DNA from 2 places in the Lactobacillus sp. ESL0237 genome. Region 1 is predicted to be linked to the other one. Evidence: predicted binding sites of a transcription regulator. Region 1 holds the regulator's gene; the other holds the start of a gene.
The links. Region 1 encodes LexA, which represses DNA repair genes until DNA is damaged. Its sites were predicted from a motif close to CNAACANNTGTTNG; they were not measured.
Positions count from the first base shown of each region.

Region 2: recA (recombinase RecA) is a predicted target of LexA. The motif match lies at 1,693-1,706, and genes of this name have one in related genera.

Region 1 covers NZ_REHE01000008.1:66,079-69,296, forward strand. Annotated here, with positions in the region: gene F5ESL0237_RS04335 (ABC transporter ATP-binding protein) at 1-325, opposite strand, end outside; gene F5ESL0237_RS04340 (YneF family protein) at 395-610, opposite strand; gene F5ESL0237_RS04345 (DUF896 domain-containing protein) at 680-928, opposite strand; gene lexA (transcriptional repressor LexA) at 1,075-1,698, shown strand; gene F5ESL0237_RS04355 (nucleoside phosphorylase) at 1,958-2,722, opposite strand; gene rplS (50S ribosomal protein L19) at 2,817-3,164, opposite strand.
Region 2 covers NZ_REHE01000006.1:148,542-151,759, reverse strand. Annotated here, with positions in the region: gene rny (ribonuclease Y) at 1-365, opposite strand, end outside; gene recA (recombinase RecA) at 496-1,608, opposite strand; gene F5ESL0237_RS02355 (ABC transporter permease) at 1,760-2,419, opposite strand; gene F5ESL0237_RS02350 (glycine betaine ABC transporter substrate-binding protein) at 2,412-3,218, opposite strand, start outside.

The DNA.
Region 1 (3,218 bases):
GATAAAAAGTCCGATCCATTTCCATAAAATGACGAAATAGCTTTGACCGTAATTGTAACTCGAGTTCTGCAGCACCACCCCAGATTTGCTTTCGCCAAAAGTAGCGAAAACTATATAATAATAAAGCAGCAATAATAATTGTCAAAATCAGTAAGGTATATTCACTCCAAGAAATATGTCCTTGATTTAATTGATCAGCCATTAAGCCTAAAATACGTGGTGGGACTAAATTGACAAAAGATGTTAGTATTAAAAATGTGATACCGATGAGATACCTTTTTTTCTCCTGTTTAAAGAACCAACTTAATTTATAAAATATACTCATTATTCACCTAACTTTATTTATACAAAAAGACGGAGATAAACCCCGTCTTTTTCAATCTAGTAAAATTATTTATTTTTGATGTTTCATCATGTTCATTACTTGGTTGACCTTCTTAGCCGAAGGTTTCTGTCCCATTTGTGACATCATGGCAACAATCATATCTTCACTGATTGGTGGATTATCTTTAAAATATTTCTTCATATAAGTTCTTGCACCATAGAAGCCTCCTACAAGACCAATTAGTAGTGCAATAATAATTAAAAAAATTTCTAACCCTAAATTCATAAAACAGTCACCTCAATTTGTCCAATAAATATATCTTACCTAAAAATCATTTAAAATTAAAGGCTAAAGTTAATTTTTTCTTAAACCTTTTTTCCGTTGAATCGCTTTAGCTTTTTCAGAAGTAATTTCTTTACCATCTTTATCAAGTATTACCAAATTTTCAACATCTTGCTTAAAACTGGCCCGAAAGTTTTTGATAAATTCTTGGTGTAATTTTTCTCGTTCTTTTTCTTCCTCAGCAGTTAGACCCTCAGCCTTTTTCTTATGATAAAGTTCATTGATTCGGTCAACCATCTTTTTTTCTTTGTCTTTTGTCATTCTTTGCACCTCTCAATAAAAAAGTCTACCTTATTTTTAACTATAAAAAAAGTCTAAGCTTTTAGAACGTTTGTTTGCATATAGCTATAATATCTGCTAAAATAAACTTAACTTAAGATAATTGTCATTACTATAGGAGCGTATTTATGACTACCAAGCAAAATCCTAAACAACTGCAAATTCTCCAATATATCTATGATACTGTACAAAAGCGTGGCTTCCCACCTACTGTGCGCGAAATTTGCCATGAAGTAGGACTATCATCTACTTCAACTGTTCATGGTCACTTAACACGACTTGAACGAAAAGGACTTCTGCTTAAAGATGCTACTAAACCACGTGCCTTAGAAGTAACCGCTCAAGGCAAAAAAGTTTTGGGCATTAAAGCTACTGAAATTCCAATAGTTGGTGTGGTAACCGCTGGTGAACCAATTTTAGCAGTTGAAGATATCGAAGATTATTTTCCTCTTCCGCCAGATTTGGCTAATGATTCAGATAACCTATTTATGCTAAAAATTCATGGTGAAAGTATGATTAATGCTGGCATTTTAAACGGTGACAATGTTATTGTTCGCAAGCAAAGTTCAGCAATTAATGGTGAAATAGTAGTTGCTATGACCGATGAAAATGAAGCAACCGTTAAACGCTTTTATAAAGAAAAAGATCATTATCGTCTTCAACCTGAAAATGACAATATGGCACCAATTATTTTAGATAAAGTGCAAATATTAGGTAAAGTGGTTGGACTTTATCGCAATAACATTTTCTAAATTGGCTAAAAAAGCCTGATTAATAACTTTTAACTACAAATATCTAACTGCAATTAAATTGATATTTGTAGTTTTTTTATAAAAAAGTCCGATAACAAAAAGCAATGCTAATTTTCCACATCTATTAGATTTATTCCATTCACAAAGTTTTGGCGTTATTTTTTTGATAAATGCTTTAATATCAACTTATTTATTTTATTTTGTGAAATACGTCAATGTTTCATATAGGTTTCACAACCATATTTTTCACAAAGTATGTTTAAACTTCAGCAATTATTTTAGCCGCTAAGGTGAGGGCGGTTTCATGAGTATCCAGCCCCCAGCCCCTATCATTGTGACATTCAATATTACTTAATGAATCTGCCGTAAATAAGATTTGCGCAAAATCAACTCGGCGAAATTGTGCACATGCAGCCATGGCTGCACACTCCATTTCAACACAAGCAGCACCAAGTTTTCTAAATTGTTGAACTTTTTGAGCAGTTTCTCTGAAAAAACCATCAGTTGTCCAGGTTAAAACTTTCTTAGCTTTTAAACCATTTCGTTTCATTAAAAATTCAATTCGGCTTAAATAAGCTGAGTTTAAGTCAACAAAGTTGCTGGCTTTTATATAATGAAATGAAGTACCTTCATCTCTAATTGCCTTAGTTGGTAATAAAAAATAACCTTCTGGCAGGTCAACCAATGTTCCAGCCGAGCCAATCGTTAATATTTGCTTAACCCCATAACTAATTAGCCAATCAAGTAATTCAGTGGCAGCTGCAGCACCAAGTTTGGCTTGACAAAATGTGATTTTCTCTTGACCAATTTCAACTTCATAAATGGGGGTTTTACCTTCAAAGCAATCAAATTGTCCTATTAAACGATGCGGATATACTATTAAAAATCGTTTTATTGCATCATTTGTAATAAATGCAAATAACAATTTTCGGTGAAAGTGATAATTCACTTTACTTCTTTCATGGTCTGGCTCTAATACTGCGTTTCGATTTGCGTCAAAATCTAATAAAAAAGGCCGTTGCACTTTAAAACCTCCTAGCTAAAATAAGATTGCTGGTATTTTAACATAAAAAAATAGAACTGTCCTTATTAAAAAGATAGTTCTACTTTTTATTTGATTAACGACGCTTCTCAGCAATTCTTGCAGACTTACCATGACGTTCACGTAAGTAGTAAAGCTTAGCACGACGTACACGACCATGACGCAATACTTCAACTTTAGCCACACGTGGATCATTAACTGGGAAGGTACGTTCAACACCAACACCAGAAGCAATCTTACGAACAGTGTAAGCAGCTGCAATACCAGCGCCTTTACGCTTAATTACAACGCCTTCAAACATCTGAATACGTTCATGACTACCTTCAACAACACGTACATGAACACGGATAGTGTCACCTGCACGAAAATCAGGAATATCATCACGTAATTGCTCTTTAGTTAATTCTTGAATTAATGGATCCATTGTTTTTCTCCTTCTTCGGCATTCATTAACGTTACTTCCGCCAGCGGAACACCC
Region 2 (3,218 bases), on a different contig from region 1:
TCAAAAGTATCTTCTTGTTGCTTTAAACGATTAGTATCGCGTGCAACCAAATCGCGCTTAACATTTAATTCATCTTCAACCTTTTGTCGATAAGTTTGAATTTGCTCTTGCGCTTCAAGAATTTTTTCTTTTTTAATATTTAGTGCACTCTGCTTTAAAGTTTCAGCAGCTTGCTTTTGAAAACTTATTTCAGCTTGGGTAGCTGCCACTTGAGACTTTGCTTCAGCTAAAATATTATCAGCATTCTTTTTGGCATTTTGAGCTTTCTTTTCCCAAATATTTTTTCTGAAATAATAGCCAATAATTAAACCTAGTAAAATTGAAATAATAGCAATCGCGATGGGAACCAAAATTGTTTTTATCATGATTACTATCGCCTTTTTTTATTTTTAGATTATTCACACAAACTTAATGATAAATAACCTAATCACTTATGTCAATCAACTAAAAAAAACCTTGACCAAAATTTATAGATCAAGGTTAATTTCTTCAATTCTAGTTACTTTTGTCATCTACTTCTTTTTCAGCAGAAGTCGTTTTAGTTTCTGGTTTGGTTGCCTTAGCTTTTTTAGCTTTAGCATTTTCTGGATCTTCACGTTCAGAAATGGCTTCTTCATCAATACCATAAATATGACGAACTTCCTTTTGAACTTCAGCGTATATTTCTGGATGATCTTCTAAATATTGCTTTGCATTTTCACGCCCCTGACCAATACGTTCATCTTTGTATGAATACCAAGAGCCAGCTTTCGCAATAATATCTTTATCAGCTGCCATATCTAGCAATTCACCACTTTGGGAAATACCTTTGCCATACATCATATCTACTTCCGCAACTTTAAAAGGCGGTGCAACTTTGTTTTTAACAACTTTAATTTTGACACGATTTCCCGTTATTTCGCCACCAGTCTGCTTAATTTTTTCTGCACGTCTAATTTCTAAACGGATTGTCGCATAAAACTTAAGTGCGCGCCCACCTGGAGTCGTTTCCGGATTACCAAACATAATGCCAACTTTTTCTCTAATTTGATTAATAAAAATGGCAATTGTCTTTGTCTTGTTAATATTTCCAGAAAGCTTACGCAAAGCCTGACTCATTAAACGTGCTTGTAACCCCACATGACTATCACCCATTTCTCCGTCAATTTCAGCTTGGGGAACTAGAGCAGCTACAGAGTCGACAATTAAAATATCAATTGCACCACTTGTAATTAGTGTATCCGCAATTTGTAATCCTTCTTCACCAGTATTAGGCTGCGATAAAATGAGTGAATCCACATCAACCCCTAAGGCTTCTGCATATGCTGGATCCATTGCATTTTCAGCATCAATGTAAGCAGCCGTACCACCACGCTTTTGTACTTCAGCTACAGCATGTAAAGCAACCGTGGTCTTACCAGAAGATTCAGGACCATAAATTTCAACAATTCTTCCCCGTGGATAGCCCCCGACCCCTAAAGCTGAGTCAAGTGCAAGTGAACCAGATGGAATCGTTGAAATTTTAGTATCTGCTTTATCGCCCATGCGCATAACAGCGCCCTTACCGAAGTTCTTTTCTATTTTTTTAAGCGCATTTTCCAATGCTGCCTGCTTTTCATCTTTGGGCAAGACTTTTCCTCCTCTAAAATAATAATCACCAGTTTATACTCATTAATTATACGTTGCTTGAAGATATATTTGCAAGAAATATAGCGAACAAATGTTTAAATAAGCTTAAGCCCTACTAATATATATGCAAAAATAACCCATATTTTTTGATTTATTTTTTTAATCCTTTAGGTTGTACCCAATTTTGGACCAAGTTAAGCAATAGATCAACTAATACTGCCATTAATGCAGTGGGAAACGCCCCAGCTAAAATTATTGCGTTGCCGCTAGTTGCATTAGTACCGCGAATAATAATATCGCCTAATCCGCCGGCACCAACAAAAGAACCAATTGAAGTAATTCCAATTGCTACTACTAAAGCATTTTTTAAACCAGCTACAATTACTGAAATTGATAAAGGTAACCGAACCAAATAAAGTAATTGCAGCTTAGTCATTCCCATACCTTTACCTGAATCAATAATATTTTTATCAACACTGCACATGCCAGTATATGTATTTTTAATAATTGGTAACAATGAATATAGCGTAACAGTAAAAACAACTGTTTTTACTCCTAAACCCATTCCAATCATTACGATTGACAAAAGAGCAAGTGAGGGGATTGTCTGAATGAAATTAGCAAATTCAAGCACAAAACTTCCCAAATGTGTATTACGAGCAATCACAATTCCCAGCGGAATACCAATAATTGCTGCAAACAATACACCATAAACTGACATTAAAAAAGTACGATTAAATTGACTAAGTATATAATTGCCATTATGTTGATAATAATAAATAAATTGTTGCCATAAAGTTAAATTAGCCATTATTTTTACCCCTAAAAAAATTATGTTTTACCAAAAATTGATGAGCCACGGTAGAGGGTTCTAGTAATCTATCATCTACTTCAAAATTCATTCTTCGTATGTCATGAATACTAATATTCCCCACTAATCTCATCAAAAGAGGCTTAAGGTCGGGGTGATTACGTAATAAATAATTATTAATTAACATGCCGCAATTATATGGCGGAAAAAAATGCTTATTATCCTTTAATAATTTTAATCGATAGCTATCAATTCGCCCATCCGTAGAATAACCTAAAATCACATTCACTTTACCACTTTTTAGGGCGGAATAAACCAGACCAATATTCATTGGCTCAATTTTGGTAAAAGCCATATGATACGCTTGCTTAAACTGCCTATAACCAACTCCTGGTGCATTAATCCATTCCGAAGCAACTCCAAATGAAAATTTATTTTGCCATTGTTTTAAGTCAGAAATTTTATATAAATTATATTTTTTTTGTGCACTTTTTTTTACCATAAAGGCATAATTATTGGCAAAGCCATAAGTGGGAAGATATGTTTGATCCCACCTTCTTTTCGCCTCACTCCGCACTGTCTGATTGGCCCTTTTTGCATTTTTAATTGGAGCTAGATGTAAATTAGCAGTCAATTCACCCCCATCATAGGCAACCGCTTGGATGTCAGCATCATGACGATACAATGCTTGGTGCTGCATTGGGGCTGAACCTAAATTATTAACAATGGAAGCGCGATATGGCGTTTCATGTTCAATTAATTGAACAATTATGTTAGCGACAATTTGAGATTCAGTTGT